Regions from separate parts of the Paenibacillus sp. JNUCC32 genome, predicted to be linked through region 1. Evidence: riboswitches for the same ligand, from Rfam matches in the RefSeq annotation. Region 1 holds a riboswitch; each other region holds the start of a gene.

Region 1 (7,004 bases):
TTGATTCAAAGCCGGTCCAGCGCCGCCTTGAAGTTGGTCACCATGACAGCTGATGCAGCTTGCTTTCAGTGTGGCTTCGGCTGCGGCAGCATCCAGAGTCACTTCCGGCATAGTCGGCTTCTCTTCCTGAGCTACCTGTTCCTTGCCTGGGAGCGTAAACATCAGCGCAATAGCCAACGCACATGCGACGAAGAACAATCCGCTCATGATCCATTTTTGCATCGTCATATCGTCCCTTCTATGTATACTGCACTTTTGCACTTGTCTCCATTATAAACCAACATCCATAGACAGCATAGCCAGTTGTGACAAAAAAAGCAACTATACCGCGCGCCTTCATAAAAAGTACACAAAATTGTGCTTTTTCATATAGACAAGGATTACTATTCCTCATTTGCCGGAGGCTCATACACCATGCAGTGGAAAAGGGCGTTTCCCGTCGGTGTAAGGCGCTCGTACGTATCGGTGATATGAAAGCCCGCCTTTTCGTATGCACGGATCGCGCGCTCATTCCAGGTCATTACCTCCAGGTCGATCTCATCGGCAGGCCGCCTCCGCCTCGCTTCCCGGACAATCGTCTGCATAAACCGTTTACCCATTCCCCGCCCGCACCAATCAGGCCGCATGCCCAGCCCGATCCGCGTAACCTCATGCATCGGAAACAGCTGGGCAAATCCCCATAGCGTCTTCCGTTCATCCAAAATCGAAATGTACTGTTCCCGGCGGATGTCCGGATCCCCAAACTCGATCTCAAGCCCCTTCATCTGCTCCCAGGGAAGAAAACCGTAAATGTTATAGGGAGGAGGATAGGTCCAGGCGCATATTTCTTTCGCGTGCTCTTCACGCATGACCACCGTATGAAATGAAATCGGTGCTGCATCCATTGGCAAAGTCCCCCTGTCATAATTACAAATTAAATTATACCCCATTTCTCAAACATTCTAGCCGCATTCAAAAAGCCCGTCCAAGAGAAGTAGGTCTCCTTTGACGGGCAAACGGATATGTATGGGCAGGACGAGGATAAGACATCGAAGCTTGGGAGATTCTCCGGTCGACTTTTCATACTGATCATTGCTCATGATGCGTTCGGCATCTACGTATCGCTGCTCGTAGTAGTCCTCAGAAAATAAAATCAATATTTTTCCATTAGGGTGTTTAATGAAGGGAGAGGAGGGTATATAAAGGGTAGAAGATGCAATGACTTGAGGATGCGAAGAGAATTTGCATAATAATTTTCTTTTTTTCTCGAAAAGTGGGAACTTTTTCGTTGTCCCAAACGTTATAAAGGTATACACAGAGGCAGAAAAAAGAAAAAGCCGCTGGATGAGATCGGCACAATCTCATACGCCCAGGGCTTCTTGTAAAGGATAAATCAATGAAGTTCCAATAATTAATTGTAGTTCACAGCTACAGACTTGTACGTAGACTGACTCATGACTCGCTTAGCACCTACGTATCGATTGGCGTAATAGCTCTGGCTCAGCGGACTGATGATGACACCGCGCGAGGATGAGGAATGAGCGAATTTGCCGCCCCCAACATAAATACCCACATGAGATACACCTCTGCCGGATGTGTTGAAAAACACGAGATCGCCAGCTTTCAGCTTGCTCTTGGCTACGGCCGTACCGACTTTGTATTGAGCTCCAGACGTGCGCGGCAGGCTTAGACCAAGTTTCTTGTAGATATAGCTGGTGAATCCGGAGCAGTCAAAACCATTCGTTGTGGTTCCACCTGTTTTATAAGAGACACCAATGGCTGGTTTGATTGCAGTATTTAATTTGGAATCGGCGAAAGCGCTTCCGGTCCCTAATGTGAGTGCGAGGGCCAGGCCTAGAGAAATGGCCGTTAACTTCTTTTTCAAAACAAAAAGCTCCTTCCATTGCCTGCGAGGTTAGCTTAAGGGTTCGGTTGAAGGTCCCCTATGATCCCTCTCTTGCGAGATCAATTCACCCAAAACGGATCCCCCGCTTCCCAATCATGGGAATTCGGCTCCTTAAAATGTTGATGAACCCATTCATAGACGTCTGACGTTCCAACATGCTTAACGAAATTACATAGTTCCAGCAAAAAGTTACAGTAAAGATGACAAAGTTGTTACTAACATATTCGTTATTTTAGCAGAGTATTAACAATTTGGCAAATGAGGAAAGCTCATTTTTATACAAAAAAACCTGTCCCCATCATGCGGGATCAGGTTTTTTTGTAATTTGGCCATCGGAAAATGTAATATTGAGGAAAAATGAGCTTCTATTCTTTGTAAAATCAAGTCCGAGAGAGAAATGTGTCGCTTCCGATTACAGCATATTTACGAGCTTGTTTATCATATGATGGTAACGAAATGTAACGATTAGGCATGCTGCGAGGAAGAATCCCGCCACAAATGGTATTGGGCGGAAATTACCCAAATTTGGAAGAGTCCATTCAGAAAATAAGAGGCTTGCTGAATAATCAAGCCAATCAATCCCGCCCAGAAGAGCGATGCCGAGCTTAGGAGCAAAAGAATGACGCAGGCCGATCCGCCAACGGTAAGGGATAACAGCACAGCCGTGCCCAGTCGGCGGAAGAGCGCAAGAACGGAGCTGATCATGCCGGAATTGTCCGTACGGCCGAATTGCATATAGAGCAATAACAGGCGAATCAGATAGGCGTACAGAAACCATCCGGCTGCATGAGGCAGCGCATGAAGCAGCAGAACCGGCTCATGGATCCCGTTCAGCAGAATCGGAAGGATTTTGGGCAGAATCCAGTATCCGGGCACAAAGGTAAGAACAAGTTCGATCAGATAAAATACCGTAACGGGCTTCCATAGCTTCTGCATGCCGGTGAAGAAGAATAATCCGCGCTCGCCCTTGGCCTCCTGGTGGAGGTTATAGAAGATGCCTGCCCGAATGAGCGGGGTACATACCATCCGGATCAGGAGCAGAGCGGCCAGAAGCCAACCATAGGTATGGACCGTGCCGCTTAACGACAGACTCATCTCGCCCTCGTAGAAGAATAACAGGCGGCTAAGCTCGTTAGGGGCAGAATCCGGATACCGCATCAGCAGGGGGACGACTGCCGATTTTACAAGCCGGTACAGGCAATATCCCCACAGCATGCGGTACAAGAACAGCAGAATGGAGACGTATAATTGGTCTTTAACACTGATCCACCCTTGGCCTGCATAACTTTTCATGTGCTCCCCCCTCACCATGACAGGCTGCCGAACAACGTCTCCACAAGCTTGGTAATACTGAGATTCCAGCGTGTGACCACCTTCGGATCCATTCCTGCCTTCATATAGTTATTGATGTGTCTATTCTCCAGAACGATGGAGTATTTCGGATCAACCATGGCCCAGGCGAGCGGGGTGCTGTACTCCAGGGTGTACGTAACTTTTCCGTCCTTGCCGCTCCAGGTTCGCTCCACCGTTTTGCCGTCTTCAAAGGCGAACACGATAGGCACATCGGTTATATCTCCGTCCTTGCTCGTAATCTTGACCGTGGATTCATACCGCGGATGGTCTGACGTGCCTTTATTTTTGGTTTTGATCACATCGATGGCGACGTCGGCCATTTGGCTTCCATATACATATTGGTCAAAATACGATTGCCAGGAGGTTTTGCTTACTTGCTCGACGACTTTCTGAAAATCAGACGTGGTTGGGTGCTTGAAACGGTATTTCTGGGCATAGGTATGCATGATTTTCCCCATCATCTGTGGACCGACCTGCCGTTCAATGCCTTGCAGCACCAGCTTGCCTCTCGTGTAAACATTCAGCGCGTAGTTCTCGTGTGAGCTGTATTTCCAGGACTCCATCTTCAGCGGGGCAGGGGAGGTAATCGATGCTCCTTGAGCAGCGGTGTTGGAGGTAATGCCGTATTCTTTCTCCATCACTCTTTCTTCTGCATAGGTTGCAAAGGCCTCGTCCAGCCACGCTTCCTCAAATTCGTTGCTTGCGATCATTCCGTAAAAATATTGGTGGGCGATCTCGTGAATTACGGTCCGTTCGAGCTCATAACCCGGCGAATCGTTCTTGGCCCCGAAGGCCGTGACCAGCGTCGGGTATTCCATGCCGCCTGCACCGTTGCCCGACTCCGGCGGGACGACGATGGACAACGTGGAATAAGGATAGGTTCCGTACCATTTACCAAACGAAGCCAGTGCCGACTTGGCGGCATCAAAGTAACGGTCCTTCAGGTCTTTATGGGCCGGATCGAGATACAGCTTGATGCGGACGCCCGGCACGCCCGGTGCCGAGAAGGCCTCCTCGGCCGTGACAAAGTTGGGCGAGGCCGACCAGGCAAAATCATGCACATCATCGGCATAGAATTGATAAATTTTTTCCCCGTTCGACTTTTGGGCAGGCTTGGTCGGGAATCCGGTCGCGGCGACAATGTAATTCTCGGGCACCCGGATGCGAACGCTGTAAATGCCGAAGTTGGAGTAGAACTCGGAGTTGCCGTGGTATTGATGAAGATTCCATCCTTCCTCGGCTCTTCCGCGAAGTCCGGCCGGTTCATAGACCGATACTTTAGGAAACCATTGGCCAGCCATAATAAAATTCTCGGTGGTACCCATGCGCGCGAATATTTTGGGAAGCTCGACTTCAAATTCCATGTGAATGGTGATGCTCTCCCCGCCCTTGATGGGTTTGGGCAATCTTAGTTTGACAAGGCTGTGATCCTTGATGTTCCCGTCATCGGGTTGGACGAATTGAAGGCGATGGGTAAGGGCCAGTCCTTCCGTCGTTTTCACATTGGTAATGGTCATGGAGCCGTACCCGTCGTCCGGCATGGGGTCGGAACGAAGCCTGCCGCCCGATTCCTTCATAAAGGTCGTTTCATCGGAAGCAAAGGCATTGGGATACAGATGAAAGTACAGCTCGTTTACGCTTTTTTTGCCTGGGTGAGTCCAAGTGAGTGTCTGCTTTCCCTTAAGCTTGTTCTCCTCAGGCTCGTACCGAACATCCATGTGATATTCCACCAGCCGGTCGCTTAGGGCCGGAGCGGGAGTATCAGGCTGCACCTTAGGCGGTGAGAGCGGGGCCTTCTCCACGGCAGAGGCAGAGGGCTTGCCCGCATTTGGGGCAAGGACAGACGCTGAGGACCCTGGATTCAGAAATATCGGCATCGATCCTGCAAGCAAACCAAGGGCAAGCAGGGATGATAGAAAGACTTTGGCACGTGGTGGGACCATATCGAACAACCTCCCGTTGACAAGCATCTAGTGCATGTATATGTTTGCTTTTGGGGGATTATTAGTTAAAATAAAATTATTGGGACATGGTTATCAATTTAGCGGCTGATACGTGAGAATCGGCTCTGATATAGGAGGTCGGCAGCAGTGGAGAACGAAGATCAGAAGCAGGGTGCGAAGAAACCCATTGCGTTGAATATTATCAATAGCAAGAGTAAGCATAAGGGGTTTGGATCCGGCTCCATCGATCTGAACAGTTTGTCGCCTGTCATCATCGACAATGGCGAGGCGCGAGTGGATATTGGAGCCATGCATGCAAAGAGCAAGGTGGAGAAGGGCATCCGTTTCAGCATGAACCGGGATGAAGTGCCCAACGGACGCCAGGTGTGGATCGTGTGGGTAGCTGTAGACCGTACCGCGGAAGGACAGCATTATGCAGGCATGACCGCGTGCGAAATGTGGATCGACCATGAAGCCCGGCGCGGCTGGAAAATCCTCGCCGACCATGTGAATAAAATGGATGCGGCGATGAAGCGCAAGATTATTCTGGATGGGCTTGGCGACGTGGAGAAGAAAGCGCTGCGCGAACTGCTGATCTCCCGTAACGAGGAATGGTGGAATGCCTCGCCGGAGGAGTTTAGAGAAGCTCTTCAAACAGCGGAATGATACCATAAATAAGCATTTTTCTAGATGCGGACATAGGAAAGACCGGTAGGATTCGTGAATGAATCCGCCGGTCTTTTTGTGATTGTTACGGTTAGAATGGAAGGGCGTAGGTCAGCTTTTTCTTTATATCAAGAAACGGATTTTCGTATTGAAGCTTCAGCTTGCCGCCGGCATATCCGTCATACGTAAGGCCGTCTCCGATGAAACCCACTTCGTTTGGCGGCATCTCCTCAATAGCCTTGATGCTCTCCTCGTCCAAAAGATCGGGATAGATAAGTTCTGCGGACTTGCCTGTCGGTTCAACAATATACAGGGTTGCCTTCGTATAAGGACGGACGAGCAGGAAGTCCTGTTCGATTGCTTCCACAATAAAATGATCGTCAACACCGGTGAGGGCGGCCAGATCGTAGGTTTTTACCGTTTTGCCCATCGGATGAACCAGCTCTAGCGTACTGCCATTCATCATGGCAACTTTGCCTTTGTAGCTGAGTTGGTCCGGACGGTAGTTGATCCCGGCAAAATTGGTGTGATTCGTTTTGGAAAGCTTCAGAATTTTCATGTCCTGAATGAGCACCCGATATCTTCCTTCATGGATATGGGGTTCCCCGTAATAATTGGACAAGTCGACGACATAGGTATTGCTGTTGATGCGATGTGCGTTCAAGCCCACTTGATCGATATCCTCGATCGGGAGAATGCCGACTTTCGTTGGCGTCGTTCCGGCTTTCCCCAAGGACAGCATACCGGTCTCGCGATTTACCCAGAACAGCATATTGGCCTTGGAGGCATAAGCATATTGGGACCAGGAATCAAAGGTGGTTCGAAGTCCGGATTTGCTGTCGTACTTCAACTGAATGCCGAAGCCTTTGGTAATCAGGCTGGCGGGAACATAAGTCACGCCTTTCTTCACAACCGGAGCCGCCTCAAGCTTCAGAGCGGTACCCTTGGCATTGACGGCGCGCGAATTTCCAATAATCACACGAACAGACTGGGTCGGGCTGTTAATGTACAGCTCGTTCTTTCCAGGGATCGTCAGCTGCAGCTGCAGCTGTTCGGAAACTTCCTTCAGCGGAATGAACACGACGCCTTTATTCGTATAAGGTTTATGCTTCACATCGAGCGTGCTCCAGGCTGCCTTGCTCTGCGATGTGGAGGCC
Region 2 (7,004 bases), 2.7 Mb from region 1:
GCAGTGCCTCTCCCGGGAGCCGGAGCTTCTCCCCGTTGTAAATGAAGAACATCGCAAAAGCCGCTGCTGGCTGACACAGGAAGGTCACTCGAAGGGAGGAGAAACCGCATGAAAGAAACACCTTTATTAGAAGTAAAAAACTTGCAGAAATCATTCACGGTAAAAAAAGGGTTCTTCGGTACGTCCAAGCAGCTCCGTGCCGTGGATGGCATCTCCTTCGCAATCCAAAAGGGCGAGACCTTCAGCCTGGTTGGCGAGAGCGGCTGCGGCAAATCGACGACAGGCCGGCTGGTGACCCGACTGCTGACGCCGAATAGCGGCGAAGTGATTTTTAACGGAACCGACATTAGCGGATACAACGAGAACCAGATGCGTCCGCTGCGCAAAGACATGCAGATGGTCTTCCAGGATCCGTACGCTTCCCTTAATCCAAGGATGAAAGTCAAAGAGCTCGTAGCGGAGCCCTTGCTGATTCATACCAAGCTGAGTTCCAAAGAGCGCGATAAACTGGCTTGCGAGCTGTTGGAAACGGTCGGTTTGAACAGCTTCCATGCCGAACGCTTCGCCCATGAGTTCAGCGGCGGTCAGCGCCAGCGCATCGGCATTGCCCGAGCCTTGTCCGTGCGTCCCAATCTGATTGTAGCCGACGAGCCTGTATCGGCACTTGACGTATCCATTCAATCCCAGGTATTGAACCTGCTGCAGGATCTTCAGGAAGAATACGGCCTGACCTATCTGTTCATCTCCCATGATCTCAGCGTGGTTGAGCATATCAGCGACCGGATCGGCGTTATGTATCTGGGCGCGCTCGTGGAGACGGCCGATAAGGATACGCTGTACGATCGCCCGCTTCATCCTTACACTCAAGCGCTGCTGTCGTCGGTGCCGGTTCCGGATCCGAAGCAGAAGAAGGAACGGATCATTCTGAAGGGGGATCTGCCGAGCCCGGTCAATCCGCCGACAGGCTGCCGATTCCATACCCGCTGTCCTTCCTGCATGGAAGTATGCAAACAGATTACGCCTGTATACCGTGAGATTGAGCCGGGACATCAGGTGGCTTGCCATTTATATGACGAAGAAATCATGAAGAAGGCGTAACAGGCATTTTTCTCATAAAAGGAGGTAAGGGCTCGATATGAACATCACCATCGATGAAGTTCAGCTGGCAGATGCTTCGATTTATGCGGTTTATGAGGGAGAGGAGTCTCATTACCGCGTAACGGAATCCCGGAAGCAAAGCCAGACGCTGACCTGGTTCTATGGACGTTCCGAGCACGAGTCGGACGATCTCGTTGCCGGAATGGGGCAACGTTCGAACCTGACTTCGGAGCAGGTGCGAAGAACGGGCGCTTCGGCCGCGAGAGCGCTGCTCAAGGAGAATAAATCAAGCGCCGTGCTGATCCGCCCGGCAGCTAGCAATGTCGGGGCAGCATCAGGGATTACGGCGGAGGAAGAGCTCCAGGCGTGGTTGGAAGGCTGGCTGTACGGATTATATCAATTCAATAAGCATCGCGGGGTTACGGCCAATCTGCAGGCCCTGTCCCTTCATCTTCGACAAGAGGACTGGGAGGGGCTTTCCCGTGAAGATATGGAAGCCATCATCCGGACGGCGGAAATCCGGATCGAAGGAACGCAGCTCACCCGAGACTTGGTGAATGAATCACCTGAGACGTTAAATCCGGAGGCGTTTGTTGCGGTCGTTGAGGATCGTTTCAAAAAAGCGCCCGTAGACCTTCACGTATACCGCGGACAAGAGCTTCATGACCGGCAGATGAACGGACTGATCGCCGTGGGTGCCGGCAGCAAATACGAGCCTGCGATGATCGAGATTTCCTATAACGGAGCGGAATCCGGGAAGGAAAGCCCTCATATCGTGCTTATCGGCAAAGGCGTTACCTTTGATATGGGCGGGATGAACGTTAAGATCGGCCGAGACATCAGCGATGCCCGCATGGATATGGGCGGCGCAGCCGCCGTCGTGGGCGCCATGGATATCCTGGTGTCGCGGAAGGCTCCGGTACGGGTTACGGCATTGATCGCCGTAGCGGATAATTTATCGGGACCGGATGCGATGCTTCCTTCTTCCGTCGTTCACTATCCGAACGGACTGAGCGTTCAGGTAGCGAATACGGACGGGGAAGGAAGATTGATCATTGCGGACGCGCTGCTGCACGCAGCCCATCTTAACGCTGATAAGGTGATCGATATCGCCACCCTTACCGGCAATGTCGGTGCGGCATTAGGCTTGGAGATCGCCGGCATTTGGGGCGATCAGGAGATAACGGCCGATTTGGTCGAGATCGGGGAGCGCAACGGAGAGCGCCTATGGCCCATGCCGCTGATGGACGAGTATGAATCCGAGCTCAGAAGCGATTATGCCGACCTGAGGAATGTCGGCACGTCAACTTTGGCAGGCGCGATCACGGCTGCGTTGTTCATCCGTCATTTTGTGGCGGAGACCATGAAATGGGTGCATATCGATATGGCAGGCACGGTCCAGTATAAACGGGAATTCCCTCACTCCGCGGCAGGGGCTACCGGCTATGGAGCCAGGCTGCTGGCGGACTATGTGGAGAAGCAGTATCGCCCTGCATAAGCGAACCAACGACAGTAAGGAGTGAAGAACATGCTGCTTGAAATTATCGCAACATGCGTGGACGATGCCATCACAGCCGAGAAGAATGGCGCGGACCGTCTGGAATTGATCACGGCGATCACCGAAGGCGGGCTCACGCCGGGCATCGGTCTCGTGGAAGAGGTCGTGAAAGCCGTTCGGATTCCGGTCCATGTGATGGTAAGGCCCCATAGCAGATCCTTTGTGTATAACGCGCTGGATATAGCAACCATGGTTGCGGAGGTTAAGGCGATCCGCAAGGCGGGTGCGGCTGGCGTGGTCCTTGGCATGCTGACTCCGGAAGGAAAGATCGACGAGGCCGCCTTGGCCCAAATGCTGGAATGGACGGGCGATATGCAGGTGACATTCCACCGGGCTTTTGATGAATTGGAGGATCAATTCGAAGGGCTGCGTACGTTGCAGAAATATCCGGCCGTCACCCGCGTCTTGACGTCGGGAGGACCGCAGCCGGCACCGCAAGCGATCCCGAGGATTCGCGAGCTTGTGGAACAAGCCGCAGGCAGCGGGCTTAAGATATTGGCCGGGAACGGCCTGAAGTGGGAAATCATACGCGATTTCATCGACCAGACCGGCGTGAGCGAGGTTCATTTCGGCTCCGCTGTCCGGTATGGCCGATCAGGGCTGAAGCCCATTGATCCGGTTGAGCTGCGATCATTGGCTGACAGCTTACATCAATAGAAGTAGCAAACCTATCGGAAACAGGTGAACAAAAATTGCAAACCGAATTGAATGAACAGCAAGAATTTGTGGTTGGCGTTGACCTTGGGGGTACGAAGATCGCGGCAGCGCTCTTTGATTCCGAAGGACAGCTGCTGAACCGGGAGCAAATGGAGACAGCCGGAGCGCGTACGGCCGAGGAAGTGGTCGCGAGAATTACGAACATGATTCGCAGCGTGTCGGGCGGCCACCCGCTTCGAGGCGTAGGCATGGCTTCGCCGGGAACGGTTAACAGCCGGGAGGGCATTGTCATTCACGGCACGAATTTGCCGGAATGGACCAACGTCCCTCTCAAAGCCTGGATGGAACGAGATCTGAATACGGAAGTACAAGTGCTGAATGATGCCAATGCAGCCGCATGGGGCGAATATGTAAGAGGTGCCGGCCGAGGGTCGACGAACATGGTTTACGTGACGCTCAGCACAGGCATCGGTTCAGGCATCGTGCTGGATGGCAAGCTGTTTCTGGGCAGCAATTCCTTTGCAGGGGAGCTTGGGCATCATATCATTGATCCCAGCGGTCCGCAGTGCAATTGCGGCAGCCATGGCTGCTGGGAGGTGTTTGCTTCAGGAACGGCCATCGGCCTGGCAGCATCCCAGCGGATGCTTACCCAGACCAGCGTTATTTCCGAACTGGCCGCAGCCGATGGAGGCGTGAACGCCAGGCATGTATTCGAGGCTAAACGTCTTCATGACCCCGTCGCAGTGGAGGTCATCGATCGTGCCGTTTATTACATGGCGCTTGGACTGGTTAACGTCATTCACAGCTTCAACCCCGATCGCATCGTGGTTGGCGGGGGTGTGAGCAGAGCAGGCGAGCTCCTTTTCCCGCAGCTTCGGGAAATGACGGATAAGCTGGTCATGCCGTCTTATTTAGGAACCTACGAGATCGTTCCTGCGGGACTGCGGGACGATGTTGGCCTGGTGGGAGCCGCAGCCTTGTTCCAATAATACATTCGTAAAGAAAAGGCAACAAAAGCCGCCCTCAAGGGCGGCTTTCTGATTATTCATGAAGAGAGCGGGAAACGGAGCGATCATATTTGCGTAAGCGAAGTCCGTAACTTGTGACAGGTGATAGGCGTAAACCGTAAGCCGTCATCCGTTTTCACTGGAGTCGAGTTTTTGGTTTCCTATTAGGTTTGTTTGTATCCGACAAACAATAAGCGGTTGCCCGCACTTTCCCGCCCGCCGACGGAATCCGCCGGCTCCAAACCCGCACGCGAGGCGGCCTGCAGGCTTGGAGCCGGCGGATTCCGCTACTCCATGTATTTTGATGCGTCGAACGTAATCATGCTCGTATGGTTGGCATGCTCGATCAGTGAGGAGAGCCTGGTCACTTCGCGTTCCTTCTTGCGCGCCTGCGCCTGATAAGCTTCCGGATCGTATAGGGCCACGTTAAACAGCGTTACGGCGCCATCTCCGCTTCCCCGTCCGCTCTGGCGCTCCAGTTTCTTGCGGGAGCCGAGATGGGCAAGCTGTCCGATATCGCTGCGCATTTGTTTGGCGAGCTCGATCGCCTCCATGATGGTCATGTCGGAGCCGTTCCAACTAATGGTCTGCGTCGTGTTGGAGATTGCCATCAGCAGATCCAGCTTTCTGTAATCCGCTGCGGCGGCTTCGATCTCTTCCGTAATGGCATCCACGCTGCGAGCAGGATACTCCGCCGTTTCCCCTTTTTCAATGATCGTGCTGCTGTTGTTCAAGCGTTCCGACATCAATTGATTCATGAGACGATTGATTGCTGCCCGGACTGCTAAAGCTTCAGCCATCGTGATTTGACTCATAAGCGAAGGATCACCTCTTTGATTTCTTGTCTGAATATGTAAACGTTCCGAACTGCAAAAAAGTTGCATGCCCGTTAACAAAACGTCGCCGGAGGTTCGATGGAGTGTTACATAATTGTCATGAGTATGCGAGATGGCATAATGAAAAAACATGAAAATTTTCAGCCTATACGACATTGATTAACATATAGTGATAGATTTCTAGGATATTATTGACAGCATCCTTGCTTGTATACTATATTAAGAGAAGGTTACAAAATGTTAATGAATTTTGCCGAATTTCGTTTGTGAAAACGGGGGAACCGTCTTGGGTGAATTATTCTTGTACCATAGAGAGTATAGGGAACCTTCAACCGAACCCTTAGCTAACTCCGTAGGCATCGAAGGAGAGAACATATTTTGAAGAAATTTGTCATCACATTGCTTGGGTCTGCAATTATTTTTTCTTCAGGTGCCGTATCAGCTTATGCTGATCAACAACCGAATTTTCAGCATCAAGTGAAGCAATTGGTAGGAACGCCTTATAAATGGGGCGGAACAACGACAAGCGGATTTGATTGCTCCGGATTTATTCTGTATATGTTTAGAAATTTCGACATGGATCTTCCGCGCACATCCCAGAGTCAGGCTAAAGCCGGGGTTCATGTGGATCGCGAGGACCTGAGAGTCGGAGATTTGGTATTCTTCAATACAAGCGGAAGCGGCATTTCCCATGCGGGCGTTTACATTGGAGATGGACAATTTGCGCATGCTTCCAGCAGCAAGGGCGTAAGAATCAGCAAGCTTAGCGACTCCTATTACGAACCGCGTTATGTAACGGCGCGCCGTGTATTGAGCCAAGAGAACTATGCTAAACTGGTAGGAAGCGCGAGCTAATTGGAATAAGCAGTTTAGAGTTCGATACATAACCGGAAAGCCTGACAAGAGATGATCTTGTCAGGCTTTCTTTTTTATAGAAGATTATAATTTGGGATTCTGCGAAAGGATTCACTAGATTATTCTTTTACGACAGAGGCATTCACGGCGGCTTCCATGCCATTATTATAGGAACGGAACAAGCCCAGACGCCAGAAGGCGGCACCTTTCAGATCATAGCGCTTGGCCAAGCCGAGCTTATCGTCGACGGATGTGGCGGTTTCGCTGCTTAAGCTGATGCCGAGCAGGAGCTTCTGCTTAGGAACGCCTGCCTGAAGTGCCTGCTGAATGGCTTGGTCCACCAGACTGTTGGGTTCAGGAACCTGGGCTTTGGTGCCAACCGGATTGTACTGATACGCCATGACGATGAGATCATCGGCAAGGGAGGCCAGCGTCTTGTAATCATAGCCTTTATAGGCGCTGTTCAATGGCGGAACGGCTAAGGACAGAGTAATGTCGCTCGGCAATGCCGCTTTCAATTGCTTGACGTAATCATTAAGCAGCTTCTGCTGCTTCGCGGCATCCAGTTTAAAACCGAGCCCTTCGAAATCAAGCACCACGCCGCCGAATCCGTTATCCGCCACCGCGGTCGTGATGCCCTCAATGGACTTTTGGCGAAGGCTGCTGTCGCTGAGGACTTTGGTTAATTCGCCGTTTCCGTCCAAAGCGTAAACCATAAGGTACGGTTTAATCTCCCGATCCGCTGCATCCGCAACAATCGATTGCGGAGTCACGTCGCCGGCCGCCGCAGGCAGACGATACTCGTCGCCTTGAAGCGTAAACTGACCTTCCCGATCAATGCGGCTCCAGCCGAAGGCGACTGAATTCATGGATGCTACGAGATCCCGCTCTTGGAAAGATTGCAAAGCATAAAAGGCTCTTAGATGCATTTCGCGCTGCGGCGACACGAGGGAGACCGTGCGAGTCGCCTGATTCCAGCCGACATTGACGCCG
Region 3 (7,004 bases), 1.1 Mb from region 1:
CCATCGAGCGCAGATCCTGGGCGGCAATACCGCGGCATACGCCTTCGTCGTCGATGACCGCATTCAGGAACTCCCAGTTCTCGTATTTGGTCACAAGCCCCGCGGTTTCCCAGCGGCGAACCTGCTCGTCAAGCGCGTACAGCAGCTGCTGGCCGGTGGTCGCGCCGGCAAACGCGGTACGATGGCGCTTCGTTCCGCCGAAGCGGCGGAAATCGAGCAGGCCTTCCGGCGTGCGGTTAAACATAACGCCCATGCGGTCCATCAAGTGGATAATGCCCGGCGCCGCCTCGCACATCGCTTTGACCGGAGGCTGATTCGCAAGGAAGTCGCCGCCGTAAACGGTATCGTCAAAATGCTCCCAAGGAGAGTCACCTTCACCTTTCGTATTTACGGCTCCATTGATGCCGCCTTGCGCACACACGGAGTGAGAGCGTTTAACGGGTACAAGCGAGAATAGATGAACGTGAGCGCCTGCTTCCGCCGCTTTGATGGTTGCCATCAGCCCGGCGAGGCCGCCGCCCACTACGATAATATTAGATGCCATTTTTCGTTCACTCCCCTTTAACTTAAGACTGTCTTAACTACGTCGATCGCTGCCGTCGCCGCCTGGAATTCGGAACCGCGGAATGCTGTCATGGCAAGAACGAACAGCACGCTCATCAATACGAACAAGCCCATGCAGATGTAAGTGGATACCTTCTGCGCGCGCGGACCGACGGTGATGCCCCAGCTGACGAGAAACGCCCACAGGCCGTTAGCGAAGTGGAAGGTAGCGGAAACAACGCCGATGACGTACAGAATAAACAGAACCGGATTGTTCATGATGCCGTGCATCGTCGCGCCCAAATCGTCATGCGTGATTTTGCCGATCATGATTTGGAAGCGCGTATCGTACATATGCCAGATGACAAAAACGAACGTAATAACGCCGGTGATCCGTTGGATGGTGAAGCGGATGTTCCGTTCATAGTTGTAGTTGCCCACGTTGTTATTCGCCTGGTAAGCGATGTATAACCCGTAGACGCCGTGATATAGCAATGGCAGCCAGATCAGGAACAGCTCGAGGAAAAAAATCAGCGGCATGCTGTTCAAAAAATGCACCGCGCTCGCGAAGCCTTCCTTTCCACCCTCGAAAGCCTTAAAGTTGGAAATCATATGGCTGAGCAAAAATGCCCCAAGCGGTATGACACCGAGCAAAGAATGCAGCTTTCTGGAATAATACCCTTTCATCAGTTGACGTTCCCCTTTCCAATGTACAGCGTTTTCATTTTCAATCTTTCCTATTTTCAGAACAATTACACTTCCCCTGCCCTAAAAGAGGTTGTTCAAAAAGCCTTGCAACGACAAAAAGTTGCCTATTTCAGCAATCGTGTGAACAACTTGTGTCATGTTTCATGTTACTCCTTTTTTTCTTATAATGGAATTGCAATATAATTATTAATCGTTATAATCTATACGCATAAGCAACGTTTTGCACGCATGTCTATTTTAATAGGAGGATTTCCATGTTCGAAGAACTGGACGTGTTCGCCGTCGTCGTGGAGCAATCCAGCATCAATCAAGCCTCCAAGCTGCTCAACCTGTCACAGCCGGCCCTGTCCCGAAAAATAGCCAAACTGGAGGACCAGCTCGGACTGCAGCTGTTCAACCGCCGCGGCAAAAGGCTGGAGCTTACCTCAATTGGGCAGATTGTGTATACCTTCGCCCTGGAGCAGCGCCAGCAGCAGATCAAATTCTTGCAGACCTTGGCCCATTACCGGGAAGGGGACCAAATCTCGATTAACCTGGGCGCCAGTCTGACCACGCTGCAGACCACCCTGCCCCCGCTGGTCAATGCCTTCATGGAGCGTCATCCGTCAGCCGAAATCAAGCTCATCACCGGCAAGACCCATGAAATCGTGTCTTATGTAAGGGATAAACGGGTCGATGTCGGCATTGTTGCTTCATCCATCAACCAGCCGGGCTTGAACTGCATCCCGCTGTTCGATGACCATCTGGAGCTTGTCATCCCGTCTTCACATCCGCTGGCGGAAATCGAGGATGTGGGCATCGAACAGCTTCAAGGCTTGCCAATGATCATATTTTCGACCGGAACCTGGTACCGCAAGCTGACGGACGATCTGTTTCACCGCTGGGGCATCATGCCCGATATCCGGATGGAGATCGACTCCTTCGAAGCGATCGTCAGGCTGATCCCGACCTGCAAGGCGGCCGCGCTGCTGCCCAAATCCTATCTGAGGCCGCAGCTGCTGTCTGATAACGGGCTCGTCGACATTCATATTCCGGCACTCATCGAAACCCGGCGAACGACTTCGCTGATCTACGGTCAAGCCTCGGAGCTGAGCAAGGCGGCCAGCCGCTGGATCGAAGAAACGGAGATCCTGTTCCGCAAGCTGGAGGAAGATAAATCGAAAAAAAACTGACGATATTTCGCAATCGTCAGTTTTTTTCTACTATATTTATTTTTCGAGCATATTCACGACTTCGGACTCAAAGCGGTCCACGTTGTCATTGGAGCCGATGACGACCATAATGTCGCCGGAATTCACGACGTCCATGGCCGTCGGAGCAACGATAATGCCGGACTGTTTATTCAGCGCCACCACGCTGACGCCGTACCGGACCCTCGTATTAAGCTCGCTCAGCGTTTTTCCGTCCATGCAGTCCGTGACCGTCATCTCCACAATCAGATAATCCTTGGATAATTCGATATAATCAAGCAGGTTTGGCGTCACGAGCTGGTGCGCTACCCGGATCCCCATATCCCGTTCGGGAAAGATGACCCGGTCCACGCCAAGCTTCTCCAGCGCCCGGCCGTGCAGCACCGATATCGCCTTGGCAACGACCATCGCGACACCCAGCTCTTTCAACAGGATGGCGGAGAGGATGCTCATCTGAATGTCGTTCCCGATCGCAACGATCCCGCAGTCGAAGTTGCGGATGCCAAGCGATTTAAGCACTTCCTCATCCGTCGCGTCCGCCACCACCGTATGCGTCAGCAGCTCGCTCATGTCCTCGACGACCTCTTCGTTCCGGTCGATGCCGAGCACCTCATATCCCTGTTCCATCAGCTCCAGCGCCAGACTGGCGCCAAATCGCCCCAAACCGATGATTGCAAATTGCTTTGGTTTCATGTCTCTCCTATACCCCTTATCCAATTATCATTTTGCCTTCCGGATGACGATATAATTCTTTACCCTTTTTCGGCCCCAGTGCATAAGCAAGCGTCAACGGCCCCAATCGACCCGCAAACATCGTAAGGCTGATCAGGATCTTGCCGAACACGGTCAAATCGGGCGTTAAGCCCATGGAGAGACCTACCGTACCGAAGGCGGATGTCGTTTCGAATAGAATCTCCAGGAAGTCCCCTTCCTCTGTCGTCGACAGAATCATCGAGACGGTTAGAACGAGCAGCAGGGCCAGCAAGGCAATGGTCAGTGCCTTCAGCACCCGCTCCTGGGCCAGGCGATAACGGAACATGACGATGTCTTCCCGCCCGCGCATCATCGCGATGACCGCCCCTACCATAATGGTAAAGGTCGTGGTTTTGATGCCGCCGCCGGTTGACCCTGGAGATGCTCCGATAAACATCAGGATGACGATAAAAAATTGCGTTGCCTGTCTGAGCCCCGTAATATCTATAGTATTCGCGCCCGCCGTACGCGGCGTTACGGATTGGAATAACGCGCCGAAGAATTTTCCGCCCCAGTTCAGGGAACCCAGCGTTCTCGGATTGGTAAATTCAAATATGAGAATGACGATAAATCCGACCGCAAGCAAGGCAGCCGTCATCGTGAGCACCACCTTGGAGTGCAGGGAGAGCCTCCGCTGTTTTCGATAATCGATCAGATCGGACAGCACAATAAATCCAATGCCCCCGGAAACAATCAAGAACATCACGACGAAGTTGACTACCGGATCGTATACATACCCGGTCAAACTCCGAAAATCGCCAAACAAATCGAAGCCGGCGTTGTTAAACATCGTCACCGCATGAAAAACACCGTAATAGATCGCCCGGCCCAGCGGCATATCAAACGCCCAACGAATCGATAAAATGACTGCGCCGCAGGCCTCGATGACGAGGGAGTACAGCAATACTCTGCGTATCAGCCTTACGATGCCTTCCATCGAGGACTGATTCATCGCTTCCTGTAAGATTAGACGGTCTTTGAGCGATATGCGTCTTTTCAGAACCAAGGCGAATAAAGTAGCCATCGTCATGAATCCGAGCCCGCCGATTTGAATCAGCAGCATGATCACGACTTCTCCGAAGGAACTGAATGTCGTTCCCGTATCCACCACGACCAGGCCCGTTACGCACGTTGCCGAGGTCGAAGTGAACAAGGCGTCAGTAAATCCAAGCGGTTCGCCCGTCGTCGTCGAGATTGGCAGCATTAACAGCCCGGTCCCGATGAAGATGATGGCCGCAAAACCAAGCACGAGAATTTGAGGCGGAGACAATGTAAGCCAGTTTAATTTAGCGTTCAATCGGACACCTTCTTTAAAAAAATCAACGAAAAAAGACACTGGAAAACGCAGTGCCTTTCGGTCTGGTTCCTGTGCAACAGCCTACGAGGTTAGCTGACGGATTCGGGCATTTCCACAGGTCGCCCTATTCATTATTCCGGGAATAATGAAATTCACCCCAATTACATGGTTCCCCCATTTTCATTACGAAATTCGGCTGGAATATTCGGTTCCTTCAAGCATGATGTGATTATAACTCAATCCGTTACGTAACCCAATGCCGTTTTTCGCCCGAAATATCTTTAAAAGAGCGCGAATTGGGCATATTCAAGAATACAAGCGTAGGGTTCTCTAACGTTTTCGAAACCTTTCATTCATTTTCATCGATTTATTTCAATATTCCGATAATTGGGATAAGCTGCTTATGGCTTTCATACTATGTTATATTGACTCTATGCGTTCTTAATCAGGCATATCGAATACCAGTGGGAGTATCAACTTTCTTAGAGGAGGAATTTCATGAATCGTGCAAGAGAGCCCTTGAAGCTGAAGCCCAATCTGAAGCAGCTCATCGCGCCTGCCGCAGTCGGCCTGATTCTGTTCCTATTATTTCAGGTATTTCCGTGGGCGAATCCGGACGATGCCGAGATGGCCTCACCGGATATCATTTCCAAGGAGCAGGCTCGGCAGGCAGCTTCAAGGTTTGCTCAGGAGCATCTGCAGTTTGCGGCTGCGGACACGGACGAAGCCTTGGTTACATATCAATCCAAATCGGAACTTTACGGATATCTGGCGAAGGAGAAGAGGCTTTCGGAATATAACAAAACCTATGAAGCCAAATATCCCTATGACGTATACCGCGTTCGCTTCAGCGAGCCTGGAGGCGATGCCCTCAATGTGGACGTGCACATGCAGAATTCCGGCATCGTCGGATTCTCGTATGATTATGCCCGTTCCAGCTTTGACCGGATCGAGCTGAACAAGGGCGAGATTCAGAGGCAGATGCTGCTCGTCGTTGAGGACGGCATGACATTGGCCGAGAAGCAGGCGCTGGCGGAGCCATGGCTTCAGCGGGCGGGTTATGACCTGTCGAATCTGGAGCTGGTTACGAAGGAAGGGGAGCCCCGTCTCAAATATGTGGACCCTGAATCCAGGATCGGGGACTCCAGGCTGGAGCACCGCTTCACCTTCGAGCAGGGGAAATTGCGCTCTTATGAGCCCTCCTTCTCGGTGCCAGCCGCCCACTCTGCTTATGTCAACAAGCAGACGCAGGATGCCACCCTGCTGACGCTCGCAGGGTACGGCCTGTTCACCCTAATCCTGGGCATTCTTGCGATTGTGTACAGCGTGAAGACCAGGGCCTACACCTCATTTAAGCGCGGCCTGTTCTTATCCGCGCTGCTGTTCGTCATTCAAATGCTGAATACGTATAATCTGATTCCCGTTTTCAAATCCGAAGGCATGTCGCAAACCGGCGTGCTCGGGATGATGATTTTCTATGCCGTCTATTCGCTCGTCTTCTCCGCCCTGCTCTATTTTTCCCTTGTCGGCGGCAGCGGGCTGTGGCATAAAGAAGACGGACTCAATCCATGGCCGCGTGCCAAAGAACCCGGATACGGGCATTACGTGCTGGACAGCATGAAGCTGGGGTATATGTGGGCCTTCATCCTGCTTGGCGTCCAATCCGTCATCTTTATCGGTCTTGGTCTGACCCTGAATACATGGTCCACCACGGATGCGACGCAATCGCCTTACAACATGCTGTATCCTTGGCTGTTTCCGTTGATGGCCTGGCTGGCCGGCATATCCGAGGAGGCCGTGTACCGGCTGTTCGGCATCAAGATGGTGAAAAAGATCGTCCGCAACACCTTTGTTGCAAGCTTGATCACCTCGCTTATCTGGGCACTGGGACATACGCTCTATCCGATATACCCCGTGATCTCCCGGCCGATTGAGCTGGTCATCATCGGTTTGCTGTTCAGCTACATCTTCTTGAAATACGGGTATTTGGCGGCGATGTTCTCCCATGTCATCTTCAACAGCATCCTGATGGGCATCAGCCTGATCATGCTCAAGGATGCAGCCAACTTGCTGACCGGCGCTTTTTACATGGTGCTTCCGGCGATTGTCGCCTATGCGATTTACCGTTTCAACCCGACAAAAAAAGAGAAGCCGTATGTCACGACTCCTCCTCACGAAGTGCATTAAGAATATCCGTTGCTAATTTTTCACCGATGGAAAGGGGCTTGAAGTCTTCGACTGAAGCCTCTTTTATTTTTTTGACCGAGCCAAAATGCTTCAGCAGCATTTTGCGGCGCTTCTCCCCGATGCCTGGGATCGAATCCAGCTTGGACGTCACCATCGATTTCCCGCGCTGCTCGCGGTGGAAGGAAATCGCGAAACGGTGAACCTCATCCTGAATGCGCTGGAGCAAATAGAACTCCTGGCTGTCCCGAGGCAGCGACACCGGCTCCGGCGGGTCTCCGACCATCAGCTGCGCCGTTTTATGCTTGGCATCCTTCACAAGCCCGCAG

What was found. A riboswitch is a leader RNA that binds a small molecule or an ion and turns the genes downstream of it on or off. The one in region 1 is predicted to bind cyclic di-AMP.
Region 2: another riboswitch for cyclic di-AMP. It lies ahead of JNUCC32_RS06245 (C40 family peptidase); the one in region 1 lies ahead of JNUCC32_RS24615 (C40 family peptidase).
Region 3: another riboswitch for cyclic di-AMP. It lies ahead of JNUCC32_RS29770 (TrkH family potassium uptake protein); the one in region 1 lies ahead of JNUCC32_RS24615 (C40 family peptidase).

Annotation. Positions count from the first base shown of each region.
Region 1 is NZ_CP062260.1:5,571,372-5,578,375, reverse strand. It holds gene JNUCC32_RS24625 (c-type cytochrome) at 1-222, opposite strand, end outside; gene JNUCC32_RS24620 (GNAT family N-acetyltransferase) at 384-884, opposite strand; gene JNUCC32_RS24615 (C40 family peptidase) at 1,391-1,864, opposite strand; cyclic di-AMP (ydaO/yuaA leader) riboswitch at 1,869-2,004, opposite strand; gene JNUCC32_RS24610 (hypothetical protein) at 2,351-3,178, opposite strand; gene JNUCC32_RS24605 (M1 family metallopeptidase) at 3,190-5,181, opposite strand; gene JNUCC32_RS24600 (YwhD family protein) at 5,329-5,847, shown strand; gene JNUCC32_RS24595 (stalk domain-containing protein) at 5,939-7,004, opposite strand, start outside.
Region 2 is NZ_CP062260.1:1,344,099-1,351,102, forward strand. It holds gene JNUCC32_RS06215 (ABC transporter ATP-binding protein) at 1-112, shown strand, start outside; gene JNUCC32_RS06220 (ABC transporter ATP-binding protein) at 109-1,098, shown strand; gene JNUCC32_RS06225 (leucyl aminopeptidase family protein) at 1,136-2,596, shown strand; gene JNUCC32_RS06230 (copper homeostasis protein CutC) at 2,627-3,313, shown strand; gene JNUCC32_RS06235 (ROK family protein) at 3,349-4,302, shown strand; gene JNUCC32_RS06240 (hypothetical protein) at 4,608-5,135, opposite strand; cyclic di-AMP (ydaO/yuaA leader) riboswitch at 5,398-5,531, shown strand; gene JNUCC32_RS06245 (C40 family peptidase) at 5,535-6,011, shown strand; gene JNUCC32_RS06250 (stalk domain-containing protein) at 6,131-7,004, opposite strand, start outside.
Region 3 is NZ_CP062260.1:6,690,136-6,697,139, reverse strand. It holds gene sdhA (succinate dehydrogenase flavoprotein subunit) at 1-544, opposite strand, end outside; gene JNUCC32_RS29785 (succinate dehydrogenase cytochrome b558 subunit) at 562-1,230, opposite strand; gene JNUCC32_RS29780 (LysR family transcriptional regulator) at 1,506-2,423, shown strand; gene JNUCC32_RS29775 (potassium channel family protein) at 2,460-3,134, opposite strand; gene JNUCC32_RS29770 (TrkH family potassium uptake protein) at 3,151-4,491, opposite strand; cyclic di-AMP (ydaO/yuaA leader) riboswitch at 4,555-4,699, opposite strand; gene JNUCC32_RS29765 (CPBP family intramembrane glutamic endopeptidase) at 4,990-6,678, shown strand; gene uvrC (excinuclease ABC subunit UvrC) at 6,650-7,004, opposite strand, start outside.